DNA from 3 places in the Allobosea sp. P1_A7 genome. Region 1 is predicted to be linked to each of the others. Evidence: predicted binding sites of a transcription regulator. Region 1 holds the regulator's gene; each other region holds the start of a gene.
The links. Region 1 encodes PhoB, which activates phosphate uptake and scavenging genes when phosphate is short. Its sites were predicted from a motif close to TGTCATNNANCTGTCAT; they were not measured.
Positions count from the first base shown of each region.

Region 1 (6,129 bases):
GAGAGCATCTTGCCTCGCCAGTCGCCCAGCTCGGTGATCCGCTCGTCGATCATCCGAGACGGGGAGTTTTCGTTCTGGGACTCGCTCTGGCTCATGATCTTCCCTTCTCTCCGGAACTCTCGCTTCTGGGATCGGGCCAACCGTCTGCTCGAGATCGCAGCGCAACCTCTCGAAGAGGCTGGGCCGGCCGGTAAACGTCTTGGAGAGCACGGTGTGTCTGCACGGATCACAACGCATAACTCTCTGGCTATTGATCTGCATTCATAATCATTGGGCTATACGTCAGTCAATCGAAGCCTGCGCGCGCAACGATCGCCGTCGGGTCTCGCAACTCAGGATCAAGGTGGCCGCGACGGACGGCCCGACGCAAGCGCGGCGCTCTTCCGGCATCGGCTGCCCCCTTGGGAACGGGACTGCGCTCGTGATCGGGGGCCAGGGGCAGCGCGCGATGGCTCTGCTCTTGATGGTGCGGCCGGACACGGGGGTGTAGACTGTTCGGGTCTTGTCTTCGGCAGTGCCTGATCCCCATCTCCAAGTGGTCGCCGCTTCAGATTCCAGCATCGGGTTGGCGCTGCATCGCAAGCAGTCGTGAGGACGTAACACTGAAAGCTGTGGTCCGGTTCGCCGGATGTGCCGAGATCAATAGGAGGAGGCCAGAATGACTCGCGCCTTCGTCAAGGAAGCCGAGGAAAGAGGGACCCTGGACGAGCTGCCGGACCGGCCAGTCTCGCCTCACCCGAACCTCGTGACGCCTGAAGGGCTCGCACAGATCGAGGCCCAGCTGGCGCGCTGGCATGACGAACACGCGGCGGCGCTGGCCGGAGGCGACCGCACAGAGATCGCTCAGACGCGGCGCGAGTTCCGCTACTGGGCGGCGCGGCGCGCCAGCGCCAAGCTGGCCCCTGCGCAGGAAAGGCACGACATCGTCCGCTTCGGCTCGACAGTGACGATCCGCCGGGCCGATGGGCGCGAGCAGAACTGGCGGCTGGTCGGCGAGGACGAGGCCGATCCGGCACACGGAACGCTGCCCTATGTCGCGCCGTTGGCGAGCGCGCTGATGGGCAAGGGCATTGGCGAGAGCGTCAGCATCGGCACTGAGGCGGTCGAGATCATCGCGATCGCCTGAGGCGATCGTTCAGCTATCCGCGAGCCAGGCCTGAATCCCTGCTGCAGCTGCGACTCCGGTCGCGAAACAGGCCTGCAGCAGATAGCCGCCGGTCGGCGCCTCCCAATCCAGCATCTCGCCTGCGACAAAGGTACCGGGCAAGCGTTTCAGCATGAAGCCTTCCTCGATCTCGGCGGCGGCGACGCCACCGGCGGTGGAGATCGCCCGCTCGATCGGCCTGAGACCGGTCAGCACCAGAGGCGCGGCCTTGATCAGTGCGGCCAGCCTCTCCGCGTCTTCGGGGAGCGGCCCCTTCGCCGCTTCGCGCAGCAGCGCAATCGCGGATGGAGCAAGACCTGCAGCCTTGCGCAGATGATTGCTCAGCGTCACGCCCTTGCGACGATGCGCGAGGCGCTGGACCAGCAGCGCCGCCTCGTGATCGGGCCGCAGATCGATGGTGATGACCGCCCTGCCCTCGCGCAGGATCGTCTCGCGAATCGGGGCAGAGAGTGCATAGACCGCGCCGCCTTCCAGACCCGTTGCATCGATCATCGCCTCGCCGGGCACGGATTGGCCGCCGAAGCTCAGGACGATGCGCTTCAACGGTACTCCGGCAAAACGCTCTCGCATGGTCTGGGACCAATCGACCGTGAAACCGCCATTGGCCGGGCGCAGCGGCGCAATCGCAACGCCGCGCGCCGCCAGCAAGGGTGCCCAGCCACCATCCGAACCCAGCCGTGGCCAGCTCGCACCGCCGAGCGCGAGCAGCGTCGCGTCGGGCCGCGCCTCGACATCGGCGCCATCGCGGCTCCGGAACGTCAGAGCTCCCGCTTCGCTCCAGCCGGTCCAGCGATGACCAGGCGCGAAGCTGACACCGAGGCCCTCGAGCCGGCGCAGCCATGCCCGCAGCAAGGGCGAGGCCTTCATGGCGCGCGGGAAGACGCGGCCGCTGCTGCCGACGAACGTGTCCTGCCCGAGCGCATCGGCCCAGTCACGCAGGGATTGTGGCGGGAAGGCGCGAATGGCCGGCTCCAGCCAGGCTTGCGCATCGCGATAGCGGGCCAGGAAGCCGTCGAGCGGTTCGGAATGGGTGAGGTTCAATCCGCCTCGCCCGGCCAGCAGGAATTTGCGGGCCGGCGAGGGCATGCGATCGTAGATCGTGACCGCGTGGCCGGCCACCGCGAGGCGCTCGGCCGCGATCAGCCCGGAGGGCCCTGCTCCAATGATGGCGATGTGATGTGTGGGCATCGGTCCGGCTTGCCGTCAGCGCGCCCTGCGGTCAAGGGTAATCCCGCCCCGAAGGCCATCGACAGGGACAAACCATGCCGACCATCGCCGCTTATTTCGGCGCAGCCATTCTCGAAATCGCCGGCTGTTTCGCGTTCTGAGGCTGGCTCCGGCTCGGCAAGCCCATCTGGTGGCTCGTACCCGGACTGTTTTCGCTCGCCCTGTTCGCCTGGCTGCTGACGCTGGCGGAGAGCGAAGCCGCCGGACGGGCCTATGCCGCCTATGGCGGCGTCTACATCGTCAGTTCGCTCGTCTGGCTCTGGGCCGTGGAAGGCTTTCGCCCCGACCGCTGGGACATTGCCGGCGGGCTGATCTGCCTCGCCGGCGCGGCGATCATCATCGCAGGGCCGCGCTAGGGTATCGGCCCGAAAGGTGGATTGCGGTTTTCGGGAAGGCCGATGCAACCATAGACGGTTAGATCGTCGGGCGGATTCGATATCCGGCCCGATGATCCAAGTCCCCGATAATCCAAGTCTCAGCTCCGCGCAAAGGTCTCGTCGAAGGCGTAGCCGGCACCGCGAACGGTCCGCAGCGGATCCTTGGCGTTGTCAGGGGTGATCGCCTTGCGCAGCCGGCCGACATGGACGTCGACGGTGCGCTCGTCGATATAGACGTCGCGGCCCCAGACCGCGTCGAGCAGCTGGGCCCGGGAATAGACCCGCCCCGGCGCCTGCATCAGGAACTCGAGCAGGCGGAACTCGGTCGGGCCGAGATGCAGCTCGCTCCCTGAGCGGCGGACACGGCGGGTGGTGCGGTCGAGCTCGAGATCGCCGGCGGCCAGCAGGCCGGCGACATGACCCGGCTTGGCGCGGCGCAGCAGCGCTTGAATGCGGGCGATCAGCTCGGGCAGCGAGAACGGCTTGACGACATAGTCGTCGGCCCCGGTGGCAAGGCCGCGCACACGCTCGGTCTCTTCGCCGCGGGCGGTGAGCATGATGATCGGCACCCGCTCGGTATCGCGACGGGTCCGCAGCCGCCGGCAGAGCTCGATGCCGGAAAGGCCGGGCAGCATCCAGTCGAGCAGCACGAGGTCCGGCGTATGATCGCGCAGATGCAGCTCGGCATCGTCGCCACGCGCGACGCTGTCAACCTCGAAGCCTTCGGCTTCGAGGTTGTAGCGCAGCAACAGGGTCAGCGGCTCTTCGTCCTCAACGATCAGGATGCGTGCAGGCATGTCTCACTCGGTCCCAAAGGTGTCGGGCGCCGGTCACTCACCGGTGGCGGCGTCCAGAAGGATGTTGGTCGTGTCGAGCTTCGGGCGGGCTGCGTCCAAGGCTTCGCCCGTGACGAGATAGTGGATCGTCTCGGCGATGTTGGTGGTGTGGTCGCCGATGCGCTCGACATTCTTGGCGCAGAACAGGAGATGCGTGCAGAAGGTGATGTTGCGCGGGTCTTCCATCATATAGGTGAGCAGCTCGCGGAAGAGCGAGGTATAGAGCGCGTCGATCTCATCGTCGCGGCGCCAGACCTCCATGGCCTTCTGCTCGTTGCTGACGGCGTAAGCGTCGAGCACGTCCTTGAGCTGGGCCTGAACCAGGCGGCTCATATGCTCGAGGCCGACGACCGCGCGCGACGGCGGCTGGAACTGGCCGGAGATGGCGACCGCGCGCTTGGCGATATTCTTGGCGAGATCGCCGACACGCTCGATATCGGCGGCGATGCGGATGGCGGAGATCAGCTCGCGCAGGTCGTTGGCGAGCGGCTGGCGCCGGGCGATGGTGAGCACCGCCTTCTCCTCTACCTCGCGCTGCAGATTGTCGAGGCGCTGGTCGGCGCTGATGACCTTCTGTGCCAGCCCGGTGTCGCGGCGCACCAGGGCGACTGTCGAATCGCCGAGCATGCGCTCCGACATGCCCCCCATCTCGGCCAGGCTGCGGCGGATCCCCTCGAGATCGGCATCATATGAGCGGACGATGTGATCAGTCATCGCGGCGTATCCTTTGTCGGCAAAGCAGTTGGAAGGCTGGGCGCCGGTTCAGCCGAAGCMGCCGGTGACGTAGTCCTGCGTCTGCTTCTTGTGCGGGTTCATGAAGATGGTGTTGGTGGCGTCGAATTCGATCACCTCACCGAGATACATGAAGGCGGTGTACTGCGAGATACGCGCCGCCTGCTGCATGTTGTGGGTGACGATGACGATGGTGAAGTCGGTCTTGAGCTGCTCGAGCAGGTCCTCGATCTTGCCGGTCGAGATCGGATCGAGCGCCGAGGTCGGCTCGTCGAACAGGATGACTTCCGGCTTCTGGGCAATGGTCCGCGCAATGCAGAGGCGCTGCTGCTGGCCGCCGGACAGGCCCATGCCGGAGGTCTTCAGCTTGTCCTTGACCTCGTCCCAGAGCGCGGAACGGCGCAGCGCACCCTCGACGCGGTCATCGAGCTCGGATTTCGGCGGCTTCTCGTAGAGGCGGATGCCGAATGCGACATTGTCGTAGATCGACATCGGGAAGGGCGTCGGCTTCTGGAACACCATGCCGACGCGCGAGCGCAGCTCGTTCACATCGATATCGTTGCTGATGACGTTGCGGCCGTCGAGCAGGATCTCGCCGGTGGCGCGCTGCTCGGGATAAAGCGAGTAGATCCGGTTGAAAATGCGCAGCAGGGTCGACTTGCCGCAGCCCGACGGTCCGATCAGGGCCGTGACATGGCGGTCCCGGAAGTCGAGATTGATGTTCTTCAGCGCCTTGTGCTCGCCGTAGTAGAAATCGAGGTTCTTGACCGCGATCCGGACGGGGGCCTCGGCATCAAGCGCTTGCGGGCTCAGTTCCAGCGTCGAAAGCATCGACTTGTTCCTTCAGATCGAACGCGACGAGGGTTTAAGGCCGTTCATTTGCCGCCCCGCACGATACGGCGGGCGATAAGCGAGAGGCACAGGATCGAGACGGTGATGATCAGCGAACCGGCCCAGGCGAGCTGCTGCCAGTTCTCATAGGGGGCGGAGGCGAACTGGTAGATCGTCACCGGCAGGTTGGAGACGCCGCCGACGAGGCTGGGCGAGAACCAGAAATTGTTGTTCAGCGCAGTGAAGATCAGCGGCGCCGTCTCGCCGGCGATGCGCGCCAGGGCCAGCAGGATACCGGTGACCATGCCGGATTTCGCCGCCCGCCAGGTCACGCTGGTGATGACGACCGAAGGCGGGGCGCCGAGCGCAGCACCGGCTTCACGCAACGAGCTCGGCACGAGGCGCAGCATGTCCTCGGTGGTGCGTACGATCACCGGGATCGCGATGATGCCCAGCGCCACGCCGCCGGCCCAGCCGGAATAGCCGCGGAATGGCTCGACCAGGATGACGTAGACGAAGAGGCCGATCAGGATCGACGGCGCGGAGAGCAGGATGTCGTTGATGAAACGGATCAAGTCCGCGAGCTTGGAGCCCTTGCCGTATTCGGCAAGGTAGGTGCCGGCGAGCACGCCCACCGGCGTCGCCACGGCGATGCCGAGGAAGGTCAGCACGATCGAGCCGACAATGGCGTTGGCAAGGCCGCCCCCCTCGCTGCCGGGACCGGGCGTGACCTGGGTGAAGGTCGCGACGGAGAGCCCGCCGATCCCCTTCACGAGCAGCATGCCGAGAATCCAGAACAGCACGAAGATGGCGAGAAGGGTGAAGCTGGTGGCGATGATCTTCATCGCCCGATCCGCGGTGCGACGCGCGGGGCGGACGCGGCCCCAGACCTGATGAGGCGTCGTTGCGGGCGGGGTGACGGCGCTGTTCATGGCCAGGCTCCGCTCAGAAGGACTTGACG
Region 1 is NZ_JBFTZN010000026.1:19,642-25,770, reverse strand. It holds gene AC1D34_RS06815 (DUF1801 domain-containing protein) at 1-95, opposite strand, end outside; gene greA (transcription elongation factor GreA) at 659-1,126, shown strand; gene AC1D34_RS06805 (TIGR03862 family flavoprotein) at 1,136-2,353, opposite strand; partial or broken gene AC1D34_RS06800 (YnfA family protein) at 2,428-2,748, shown strand; gene phoB (phosphate regulon transcriptional regulator PhoB) at 2,868-3,566, opposite strand; gene phoU (phosphate signaling complex protein PhoU) at 3,600-4,319, opposite strand; gene pstB (phosphate ABC transporter ATP-binding protein PstB) at 4,368-5,168, opposite strand; gene pstA (phosphate ABC transporter permease PstA) at 5,213-6,100, opposite strand.

Region 2 (6,129 bases), on a different contig from region 1:
GGCCCGGCCGAGAGCACGACGCGCTCATAGTCGAGCCCCGACATCAGCACGTTAACGCCGCGCCCGACCTGGCCGAGCACGTTTTCCTCCGGGACCTCGCACTCCTCGAAGACGAGCTCGCAGGTGTCCGAACCGCGCATGCCGAGCTTGTCGAGCTTCTGGGCGGTCGAAAAGCCCTTCATGCCCTTCTCGATCAGGAAGGCGGTGATGCCCTTCGCGCCGGCGGCGGGGTCGGTCTTGGCGTAGACCACCAGCGTCTCGGCGATCGGGCCGTTGGTGATCCACATCTTGTTGCCGGTGATGACGTAGCGGTCGCCCTTCTTCTCGGCCCGTGTCTTCATCGAGACCACGTCCGAGCCGGCGCCGGGCTCGGACATCGCGAGCGATCCGACATGCTCGCCCGAGATCAGTCTCGGCAGGTACTTCGCCTTCTGCGCGGCATTGCCGTTGCGGGCGATCTGGTTGACGCACAGATTCGAGTGGGCCCCGTAGCTCAGGCCGACCGAGGCGGAGGCCCGGCTGACCTCCTCGATCGCCACGACGTGCTCGAGATAGCCGAGGCCTGCGCCGCCATCCTCTTCCCTGACCGTGATGCCATGCAGGCCGAGCGCCCCCATCTCGGGCCAGAGGTCACGCGGAAACTGGTTCGAGCGGTCGATCTCCTCAGCGCGCGGCGCGATCTTCTCCTGCGCGAAGGCGTGGACGGTGTCGCGGATCGCGTCGGCGGTCTCGCCGAGATCGAAATTGAACGGGCGCGGGGCGTTGGCGAGCATGGTGGCCTCCCGGAAGACGCCGCGCATCGGGCACGGCTTTGCAGCGTTATAGCGCGCTTTGCGGCCCTGTCAGGCTGTTCCAGCGCGATCTCCCGGATGGGCGTGGCCACACCGGCGGGTGATCTGCCATGCCACGTGCAGCCGGCGACCGAGAGGGGGCGGGAGCGCCGACACTCGGTTTACACATCCTATCCCCCTGGATAGGATATGAGCATGAGCCACGCACATGATCCCGATATCGTCAAGCGGCTGCGCCGGGCGCAGGGCCATCTCGACACCGTCGTGAAGATGCTCGCGGGAGGGCGCGAGGTGCCAGAGGTGGTGCAGCAGCTCCAGGCGGTCGAAAAGGCGCTGGAGAAGGTCAAGATGCTGCTGATCTTCGACCATATCGACCATCACCTGTTCGAGACGACAGGCACGCAGACGCCCGAGACGCGGCGCTCGATCGAGAGCCTGAAGGCGCTGACCAAGTATCTTTGATCCAACGGGAGTTCCAGCGATGTCCGAACTGGCCAGCCTGGCGCCGCGTCACGACCATGTCTTCCTCGGCGCAGACCACCAGGAGAACGAGCGGCGCACCTGGATCGTCATTGCGCTGACCATGACGATGATGGTCGGCGAGATCGCCGCCGGCACGCTGTTCGGCTCGATGGCGCTCGTCGCCGATGGCTGGCACATGTCGACCCATGCGGCGGCGCTGCTGATCGCGGCTCTCGCCTATCGCTTCGCGCGGCGCCACGCCCGCGACCCACGCTTCAGCTTCGGCACCGGCAAGCTCGGCGATCTCGCGGCTTTCGCGAGCGCGCTCGTCCTGGCGCTGGTCGCTCTGTTCATCGGTTGGGAATCGGTGATGCGGCTTGTCCAGCCGGTGCCGATCGTCTTCGGGCAGGCGATTGCGGTCGCGGTTCTGGGCCTTGCGGTCAATCTCGCCAGCGCCTGGTTGCTGAAGGGCGAGCACGGACATGACCATGGCCATGCGCATCATCATGACCACCACCATCATGCGCATGGCGGCTCGGACCATAATCACCATCATGATCACCACGCCGGGAGTGGGCGGGATCATAATCTGCAGGCGGCCTATCTGCATGTGCTGGCGGATGCCTTCACCTCCGTGCTTGCCATCGTCGCGCTGCTCGGCGGCAGCCTCTATGGCTGGGTCTGGCTCGACCCGGCGATGGGCATCGTCGGCGCGCTGGTGATCGCGCATTGGTCGTTCGGATTGCTGCGCGCCTCGGGGGCGGTGCTGCTCGACACTGTGCCCGACACGGCTCTCGCCGCCGGGATCGAGGCGCGACTCACCGCCGAGGGCGCAGAGGTCGCAGACCTGCATCTCTGGCAGGTTGGGCCGGGGCATTGCTCGGCGATCGTCTCGGTCGTGGCCACTGATCCGAAGCCGCCCGCAGCCTACAAGGCGCTGCTCGCCGGGTTGCCGATGCTGTCCCATGTCACCGTCGAGGTGAACCCGCGCATCGCCGCGCTGTGATGCATCAGGAGCCCGCCCGGGCTCAGTGGATCATGTCGCGGCGCTTGAGCAGGAGATACACGCTGAGCGCTGCCAGGGCGCACAGGATCACGACATAGACAAAGCCCCATTCGTTCTCGAGGAAGGGCAGGCCCTTGGTGTTGACGCCGAACAGGCCGGTGATCAGCGTCGCCGGCATCAGCGTCGCGGTCAGGATCGAGAGCACATAGAGATGGCTGTTGGTCTGGGCGGTCAGGCGCGAGGCAATCTCGTCCTGCAGCAGGCGGGCGCGCTGCTGCACGATCTGGACGTCGGTCAGCATGGTGTCGACGCGCTGCAGCAGGCGGCTGGCGGCGCTCTTCACGGTCTCCGGCGCAGCCCGTGTCGAGGCATTCTCGGAGAAGCGACGGAAGAGCTGGTGCAGCCCGTTGAGCTGGCGGTGCAGCCTCACCGTCCGCCGGCGGATCAACCCTAACCGGCGCGCCTCGTCGCTGACGCGCTCTTCGATGACATGGTCCTCGATCGAGTCGGTGTCCTCTGTCAGCTGCATCACCGCTTCGGCCACATCCTCGATGACGAACTCGATGATGCGCTCGAACAGCATCACCGGCGAGCTCGCCCGGTAGCCGGCCTCCAAGGCGTCGCGCGTCAGGCGCGTTGCCTGCATGGCCTGTCTCCGACCCGTCAGCAGAAACCGGTCGGCGATGATCCAGTGCAGCATGCCCATCTCGTCGGCGGGGCTGTCGACCTCGCGGATCTGGTCGAAGGTGATGCCCCAGGCGAAGTCACGATTGTGATGGAGGCGCTGGTGATCGTCCTGGGTCAGGAACAGGGTCTGCGCCTCGGCGGGCAGAGCGGTGCAATCGGCGACCCATTGCTTGGCGCGGCCATGCACGAGATCGAGYTGGATCCAGACGAACTCGGCCCCGGGGAGGGCAAGGTCGGGCATCTCGCGGCGAGGAAGGAGATGCGCACGGCCGTCGGAATCAAAATGGTAGACCCAGACGAACCCGGCCCGGGATTGCAGATCATGGAGCATTCCGGCCACGCCCTGGCGGGCGATTTCTCATGAGAGGTTGCGCTGCCCGGGATCAGGGCGCGCGTCTCATGACAGCTTCGTGACAGCGCAGCGGGTGCCGCAAAGTCAATCGCGGGCGAGAGAGCCGGTCACTTGTGGATCACGGTTGGCGGTCGCCTTGCCCGGGACGCGGGCGGGAGGCAGCATCTTGAGCGTCGCGCCTCCGGCAGCCTGCGGCGCCTTGGAGCCGGCCGATGTCGCAGGTGCGCGGTTGCCGGCAACCTTCGGCTCGCCACCCCGCCACTTCCGGGCGCCGATGTCGAAACGGCCCTCGCGCCAGGCTGCGAATTCCCGCTCGGACCCGAAGAACGCGTTGCGGTCGACATCGCCGGTTATGCCGGGCACGCGTCCTGTGGTGGTGAACTGCCAGAATTCCCATTTGCTACGCTCATAGCGATGGCGCAGTGGGGCCGCGGTTGAGCGCAGCCAGTAGGGATGATCGTTGAACTCGCCTTCCAGCACATCCTCGTGGAAGGTGATGTCGGTATAGATGATCGGCTTCTTGCCAGTGTGTTCCTGCAGGCCCTTCAGCATCTCGCTGATCTTGGCCAGCGCCTTCTCGCGCGGGATCTTCTTGCCGCAGCTCTCCGACTCGCCGTTCCATTCGACATCGAGCACAGGCGGCAGGGCATCCGGGTCCTTCGGGATATGCCGCTTGAACCAGCGCACCTGATCCTTGGCCGGGCGGCACCAATAGACGAAATGGTAGGCACCGCGCGCGACGCCGGCCTTCTTCGCCCCCTCCCAGTTCTTGCGGAAACTGGGGTCGAGGTGGTCGCCGCCCTCGGTCGCCTTGATGAAGGCAAAGCGGGTGCCGGCATCCTTGACCTTGGCCCAGTCGATCTCGCCCTGCCAGCGCGAAATGTCGATGCCCTGGATAGCCTGGCGGCGTGCATCGCGGACGCCGTGATGGGGCGAGGCGTCGCCCTTCTTGGGATAGAGCGCGAGGGCAGGGCCGGAGCAGCCGAGTGTAAGGCCGAGAACTGCAAGAAAGCACCGCAGTCCCTTGTAATCGGTCTTCATACGCGCCGGCATCCGCCCCTCCTGCATGCAAACAGTGGTGCGGCAGTCGTGGTTAAGGCGCGGTAAGCGTTCGCTCGGATGCGAGCGGATGATTTCAGGGTTGGTTAACCGGCGCGCCCGCTATCCGCCGATCTGCAGCGAGGACGGCACCGGCTGCAGCGCGCCGGGTATGACCGGGGCGGGCGGAGCCTGGCTGACCGGAGGCTCGAATTCCGGATCATTGACGATGCTGGGGCTGGGTTGCGCCGGAGAGGCGCGCCGCTTGGTCCACTGCCTCCGGCCGATGTCGAACTCGCCGTTGATCCAGCCGATGAACTGCTCTTCGTCGCCGAAGAACGCGTTGCGGTCGACATCGCCCCTGATGCCCGGCACGCGGCCGGTCGTGGTGAATTGCCAGAAGGCCCAGGGGCGGTTCTCGTAGCGTGTCTCGGGCTTCGCTGCCGTCGAGCGGATCCAGTAGGGATATTCGTTGAACTGCCCTTCCAACACGTCCTTATGGAAGGTGATGTCGGTATAGATGATCGGCTTCTTGCCGGTGAGCTGCTCGAGCTCGGTCAGCATCAGCTGGATCTTCTCCAGTGCCAGCGAGCGGTCGATCTTCTGCGGGCAGGTCTTGGAATGGCCATTCCACTCGACATCGAGCACCGGCGGCAAGGCGCCGGGGTCGTTCGGGATATGCTGCTTGAACCAGACTGCCTGCTCATGGGCGGGGCGGCACCAGAAGACGAAGTGGTAGGCTCCGCGCGGCACGCCGGCCCGGCGCGCGCCTTCCCAGTTGCGCAGAAAGGAGGGGTCGATGTGGTCGCCGCCCTCCGTCGCCTTCATGTAGACGAAGCGGGTGCCGGCGCCCTTGACCGCGGCCCAGTCGATCTCGCCTTGCCAGCGCGAGATATCGATGCCCTGGACGGCATAGTTCAGGGCGCTCGCGACGCCGGGATGCGGCCGGGCATCGCCCTTCTGCGGATATCGGCCCTCGAACGCCACGCAGCCGCCAAGGACCGCGAGCGCGGCGACGGCGACGGCGAGAAATGGGGCTGAACGAAGGCGGGACATGCGACGGGCGATCATCTCGCGGAGAATTGCGGAGAAAACTTGACGCCCGGTTTACGTTACCGAAGTTTTTGCTTTCGTCACCCCAGGCCGAGCAGAAGTGTGGCGATCCCCAGAAAGGCGAAGAAGCCGACCACGTCGGTGACCGTCGTGACGAAGGTTCCGGACGCAATCGCCGGATCGATGTCGAGTTTGTCGAGTGCCAGTGGAATGAGGACGCCGGCAATGGCGGCCGAGATCAGGGTGACGACCATCGCGATCGCGATGACGGCGCCGAGGCCCGCGCTCCCGAACCAGGCGGCGGCGATGGCGCCGGTGATCACGGCAAAGCCGAAGCCATTCACGAGGCCGACGACGAGCTCGCGGGTGAAGAAGCGCCGCAGGTTCCAGGCGCCAAGCTCCTGCGTGGCCAGGGCGCGGACAGCGACCGTCATGGTTTGAGTGGCGGCGTTGCCGCCCTGGCTCGCTACGATCGGCGCCAGGATCGCCAGCGCCACGACTTTTGCGAGCTGATTCTCAAACAGGCTCATCACCGCGGCGGCAAGAAAGGAGGTCATCAGGTTGACGAAGAGCCAGCTGAAGCGGCTCCAGATGATCTTTCGGACCGGGTCGGAGAGCTCTTCGTCGGGATTGACGCCGCCGAGCTGTTTCACATCCTCGTCCGCGGCTTCCTCGATGACGTCGACGATATCGTCGATGGTCAGCACGCCGACGAGACGACCGGTCGCATCGATCACCGG
Region 2 is NZ_JBFTZN010000035.1:17,205-23,333, reverse strand. It holds gene AC1D34_RS08630 (isovaleryl-CoA dehydrogenase) at 1-773, opposite strand, end outside; gene AC1D34_RS08625 (metal-sensing transcriptional repressor) at 987-1,253, shown strand; gene dmeF (CDF family Co(II)/Ni(II) efflux transporter DmeF) at 1,273-2,259, shown strand; gene AC1D34_RS08615 (CorA family divalent cation transporter) at 2,282-3,277, opposite strand; gene AC1D34_RS08610 (glycoside hydrolase family 25 protein) at 3,383-4,351, opposite strand; gene AC1D34_RS08605 (glycoside hydrolase family 25 protein) at 4,460-5,392, opposite strand; gene mgtE (magnesium transporter) at 5,470-6,129, opposite strand, start outside.
Region 2: a site for PhoB is predicted at 3,346-3,362, ahead of AC1D34_RS08615 (CorA family divalent cation transporter). Genes of this name have one in related genera too.

Region 3 (6,129 bases), on a different contig from region 1:
TGTATTTCGGGAAACGCCAGGCGTTTGCGGCGAATTTCGCGAGATCGACCTCCGAGCCGATCGCGGAGAGGGTGACGCAGGCGATGAAGATGGCGGCGCCGAGCAGGGCCTGGCGGCGCTTTGCGCCCATCTCGCGCCGATAGAGATCGGCATGGCCGCGAATGGCGGGGTCGTTGCGATCGATCGTCAGGGTCATGTTGGTTCCGTCGCGGGGTTCGCCAGTCGCGGCGGGACGCCACTCCGTCACGGCCGGGACATGCCCGGCCATGACGGTCGGCGGGTAACGCTTACGAAGACTTCTTCTTGCGGAGCGCGTCGACGAACTTGTTCAGTTCGATGATCGGGTCGTAGGCCTTGTTGTCGACCGCGACGAGCGGGCCCTGCTTGCCTTCATAGATCTTGTCGAAGGCGACCTTGTCCTTGGTGGCGAGGTTGAGGACGGCGTCGCGGATCGAGGCCTTGAGCGGCTCCGGCAGGTCGGAAAGATAGGCCATCGGCGAGTTCACGATCTGCTCGGACTTGTAGATGATCCGGAAATCGTCGGCCTTGACCATGTTCTTGCGGGCCATGCGCTGCAGGTTGGATTCCTGCTCGTCGTTCCACCAGTTGGCGGCGATGTCGACGGTGCCCTGGCCGAGCGCGATGACCGCGTTCTCGTGGCTGCCGGTATAGACGACCTTGCCGAAGAAGGTCTCGGGCTCGATCTTCATGCCGTCGAGCACGAAGCGCGGCACATTGTTGCCAGAGGTGGAATTGGGATCGACGAGGCCGAGATTCTTGCCCTTCAGGTCCTCGACCTTCTGATAGGGCGAGTCCTTCTTCACGTAGAAGACGGAGTGGTAGCCCTTGGTGCCGTCGAGATTGGTCTCGATCGCGAAGGCATCGACCTTGGCGCCGGTCATGCGGGCGCGGGCGAAGGAGGCGGGGCCGTACATGCCGATATGGATGTTGCCGGCGCGCTGGCCTTCGATGATCGCGGCATAGTCGTTGGCGATGCGCAGCGTCACCTTGGTGCCGAGTTCCTTCGCGAGGTAGTTGACGAAGGGGGTGTAGCGCTCGACGACGCCAGACGCGTTCTCGGACGGGATGATGGCGAAGATCAGCTCCGGATACTTGGCTTTCCAGTCCTGCGCGAAGGCGGGAGCGGCGAGCGTCGCGGCCAGGCCGGCGGCGGCGAGCGTGAGGGTATGACGACGGGTCAGCATGGTTTGCTCCTGTTGAAGGCTGTTGGTGGTCTTTTCAGGCGTGAGTGGTCCTGGCCGGGCTTGAACCCGGCTCAGGCTGCGGTCTGCTTGGCGCGCTTGGCTTCGGCGATGGCGATGGCATCGAGCGCGTCGAGCGCCTCGGCGCCGGCATCCTTGGCCTCGATGCCGTAGAGTTCGGCCGCGATCTCGCGGGTCAGCGCCTGCGGCACGTCGTCGAACACGACCTTGCCGGCGGCCATGCCGATCAGTCGGTCGCAATATTTCGCCGCGATATCGAGATCATGCAGATTGCAGATCACGGTGATGCCGTCCTCGCGATTAATGCGGAAGAGCGCATCCATCACGACCTGGGTGTTGCGCGGATCGAGCGAAGCGATCGGCTCGTCGGCAAGGATGACCTTCGGCTCCTGGACCAAGGCACGGGCGATCGCGACGCGCTGCTGCTGGCCGCCCGAAAGGGTCTCGGCGCGTTGGGCGAGCAGATGGCCCATGTCGAGACGCTCGAGTGCGGCGATGGCGCGGATCTTGTCGTCCGGCGAGAAGCTCTTCACCAACGTCAGGAAGGCCGAGCGGTGATTGAGCCGGCCAAGCAGGACATTGGTCAGCACGTCGAGGCGGCCGACGAGATTGAACTGCTGGAAGATCATCGCGGTGTCGCGACGCCAGGCGCGCAGTTCGGCGCCCTTCAATGCGGTGACATCGCGCTCGTCGCTGATCAGGCGGCCGGAACTCGGCTCCGCCAAGCGGTTGATCATGCGCAGCAGGGTCGACTTGCCGGCGCCGGAGCGGCCGATGACGCCGACCATTTCGCCCTTCGGGATCGACAGCGAGACATTGTCCACGGCGGCTTTGCCGCTGAAGCGCTTGGTCAGGCCTTCGATACGCAGCATGAACGGTCTTCCCATCGAGGAGCGAGCATGGCGACATCCGGACATGGGCGAGGCGCAGTCCGGAGCTCATGCTCTCTTGCAGTGCGCAAACCGGTATCGGCGACAGATGACAGGGCCGTGACAGCAGGATCGGGGGCTGTGGGGCGGGGCGTTACGGAGGCTGTTGACTCGTCTGAGGCGGCGGAGTCATAAAGAACAAAATAGGAACATTTGGAGTGCCAAGACGTGAGCGATCATGCCGTCGCCGCGCTGCGGCGAAGCATTGCCGGTTTGGAAAGCGTCTCCGTCTCGCTGGGCGAGGAGGCGAGCTTCAGCCTTGGCCACGCGGCGGCCGATGCGGCGCTGGGGCCGCTGCGCCGCCATGCCCTGCACGAGATCGTGGCTGCGGCGCATCAGGCTCCAGCGGCGACGGGCTTCGTCGCCGGGCTGATCGCGCGGCTGGAGCGGCGGCCGGTCGTCTGGCTGCGGCAGGATTCCGCCGGCGCGGAAGGGGGCGAACTCTATGCGCCGGGGCTTGCGGCGTTCGGGCTCGATCCCGACCGGGTGCTTGCGGTGCGGGGGCGCGATCCGCTTGCCGTGCTGAAGGCGGCGGGCGACGCCTTTCCGCGCGGCAATGACCCGCGCTCGGGTATCGGCGCGGTGGTGATCGAGCTCGAAGGTGCGCCGGCCTGCCTCGATCTCACGGCCAGCCGGCGTCTCGTCCTGGCGGCGCGGGATGCCGGCGCGACGGCTTTTCTCCTGCGGCTGGGAAGCAGTCCTGCTCCAAGCGCGGCGACGATCCGCTGGTCGGTTTCGGCGGCGCCTTCGGAGGGACGGATGAGAGCGCATGGGCCGGGCCGGCCGAATTTTGCGGTCACGGTGCTGCGCAACCGGCATGGGGCGACAGGGCAGTGGGTGATGGAGTGGGACAGTCATGCGTATAGCTTCCGCGAGCCGCTTCCTGTCGCTCTGGTTCCCGCGCCTGCCCATCGACCGGATCAGGCGCAGCCAGGGCGCATCCGTTCGGGCAATATCGCAGAGGCCTGGCCCGCAGCCCGGCGGGCCAGCGGATGATCCTGGTCCTCTTGTTGTGGTGGGCAAGGCGAAGGGCGCCTTCCGGCTGACGAGCCTCGATGCCGAAGCCGAACGTCTCGGCCTTCATGCGACCATGGCGCTGGCCGATGCGCGGGCGATGATCCCGCGGCTGGTCGTGGTCGAGGAGGACAGGGCGGCCGATGCGGCCCTGCTCTGCGCCGTTGCCGACTGGTGCGACCGCTATACACCGCTGGTCGCGCTCGATGGTGAGGATGGATTGCTGCTCGATATCTCGGGCTGCACCCATCTCTTTGGCTGCGAGGCCGCGCTTGGCCGCGACTGCCTGCTTCGGCTGAAACGACAGGGCTTTACGCTGCGCGCCGCCATTGCCGGGACGGCGCGCGCCGCCTGGGGTGTCGCGCGCTATGGGCGCGGCGGCATCGTGCCGCCGGACGGGGAGAGCGAGGCCCTGTGGCCCTTGCCGACCGCGGCGCTTGGACTGGAGGCGGCACGGCAGCACGGGCTCGCGCGCATGGGCCTCACCCATATCGCCGATCTGGAGACGCGGCCGCGCGCGCCGCTGGCCGCCCGTTTCGGCCGCGACCTGCTCGACAGGCTCGACCAGGCGCTCGGCCGCATGCCGCAGGCGCTGTCCCCGCGACGACCGCTGCCGAACTGTATGGCGGAGCGGCGTTTTGCCGAGCCGCTGGCGCATGAGGCCGGTATCCGGGCCGCCCTGGCCGGCCTGGAGGAAAGTCTCGCCGGCATGCTAGAAGCGCGCGGCGAAGGCGCAAGACTGTTCGAGGCGAGCTTTTTCCGCAGTGACGGGGCCGTGCGCCGTCTCGGCATCGAGACCGGGATGCCGTTGCGCGATCCGGCTGCGCTCGACCGGCTCTTCGCCCTGAAGCTGGATGCCTTGGCGGACCCGCTCGATCCCGGCTTCGGCTTCGACCTGATCCGGCTCTCGGCCGGTGCGACCGAGCCTTTCGCCGTCGATCAGGGAACGCTCGCCGCCGCGGGGAAGGAGGAGCCCGACGAAGCCGCTGCCGAGCGGGCATTGACGGAGGTCGCCGATGCGATCGCGGCCCGGATCGGCCCGGATCGCGTGCGGCGTTTCCTGGCGCAGGACAGCCATGATCCCGAGCGCGCGGCGCTGGCGGTGCCCGCCCTGCGTCATGGCGAGCTGGCAAGGCTCGGCCTTTCCCCGGACTGGCCGGCGCCGAGCGCTGTCCCGGAACGGCCCCTCCGGCTGCTGTCGCGGCCTGAGCCGATCGAGGTCCTGGCCGAAATTCCGGACGGACCGCCGACGCGTTTCCGCTGGCGGCGCGTGCTGCATGAGGTCGCCAAGGCGGAGGGGCCGGAGCGGATCGCCGCCGAATGGTGGGCGACGACGGGCAGGATCGCGCCGACCCGCGACTATTTTCGCGTCGAAGAGCCGGGCGGGAGGCGCTTCTGGCTTTATCGCGACGGACTCTATGGCCGCGAGGCCGCGCATCCCCCCTGGTTCATGCACGGGCTTTTCGCGTGAGCGGGCTCAATGGCAATCGCCTGCTCGAGGCTGCCCCGGGAGGACCAGCCGTGCGCTATGCCGAACTCGCGGTCACCTCCAACTTCTCCTTCCTGCGCGGAGCCTCGAGTCCGGAGGAACTGGTTGGCCGGGCGGCCGAGCTCGACCTTGCCGGAATCGGGCTCGCCGACCGCAATTCTCTGGCCGGCGTGGTGCGGGCCCATGCGGCGATGCGCGAGGCGGGTATCGCCACAACGAAGCTGACATTCGCGGTCGGGGTCCGCCTCGTCCTGTCCGATGGCACGCCCGACCTGCTCGCCTATCCCCAGGATCGCGACGCCTATGGCAGGCTCTGCCGCCTGCTGACCCACGGCAAGATGAAGGTCGAGAAGAAGGGCGAATGCATCCTCACGCTCTCCGACCTGCGCGAATTCGCGGAGGGCATGCTGCTGATCCTGATGCCGGAACGGCGGCCGGAGAGCGAGATCGCTACGGCTCTCGCGAGCGTTTCCGAATTTGCGCGGGGTCGGCTCTGGCTGGGTATCGACATGCCGCATCGTGGCGACGACCGGCGCCGGGCCGATGCACTGGCGCTGCTCGCGGCCAGGGCGGGTGTGCCCTGCCTTGCCGTCAACGACGTGCTCTATCATGCGCCCGAGCGGCGGCCCTTGCAGGATGTCGTCAGCTGCATCCGCGAGCATGTCTCGATCGAGCGGGCCGGGCGCATGCTGGAGGCCCATGCCGAGCGCCATCTCAAATCGCCGCGCGAGATGGCCCACCTGTTCCGGCATGCGCCGGAGATGGTGGCGGAGACGGTGCGCTTCCTCGAACGCTGCCGGTTCTCGCTCGACCAGTTGCAATATGAGTATCCGGACGAGCCGGTGCCTCCCGGGAGCACTCCGCAGGAGCATCTGGAGCGTCTCGCCTGGGAAGGGGCGCACAGGCGCTATCCCGAGGGCGTCCCGAGCAAGGTACGCGACCTGCTGCACAAGGAATTCGCACTGATCGCGAAGCTCGATTACGCGCGCTACTTCCTGACGGTCCACGATATCGTGCGCTTCGCCCGTGCACAGGAGCCGCCGATCCTGTGCCAGGGCCGGGGCTCGGCCGCGAATTCGGCGGTCTGCTACTGCCTCTGGGTCACCGCGGTCGACCCGATGGAGGGCAATTCGCTCCTGGCCCGCTTTCTCTCCGAACAGCGCAAGGAGCCGCCCGATATCGATGTCGATTTCGAGCATGAGCGGCGCGAGGAGGTGATGCAGTATATCTATGAGCGCTATGGCCGGCTGCGCGCCGGCATCTGCGCGACGGTGATCTGCTATCGGCCGCGTAGCGCCATTCGCGAGGTCGGCAAGGCGCTCGGCCTGAGCGAGGATGTCACGGCCGCGCTCGCCAACACGGTCTGGGGCAGCTGGGGCGACGGCCTGCCGGAAAACCATGTCCGGCAGGCGGGGCTCGACCCCGCCAATCCGATGATCGCGCGCGCGGCCGCGCTGGCGACCGAACTGATCGG
Region 3 is NZ_JBFTZN010000017.1:10,034-16,162, forward strand. It holds gene phnE (phosphonate ABC transporter, permease protein PhnE) at 1-196, opposite strand, end outside; gene phnD (phosphonate ABC transporter substrate-binding protein) at 288-1,205, opposite strand; gene phnC (phosphonate ABC transporter ATP-binding protein) at 1,277-2,095, opposite strand; gene AC1D34_RS04615 (ImuA family protein) at 2,321-3,148, shown strand; gene AC1D34_RS04620 (Y-family DNA polymerase) at 3,168-4,637, shown strand; gene AC1D34_RS04625 (error-prone DNA polymerase) at 4,634-6,129, shown strand, end outside.
Region 3: a site for PhoB is predicted at 2,202-2,218, ahead of phnC (phosphonate ABC transporter ATP-binding protein). Genes of this name have one in related genera too.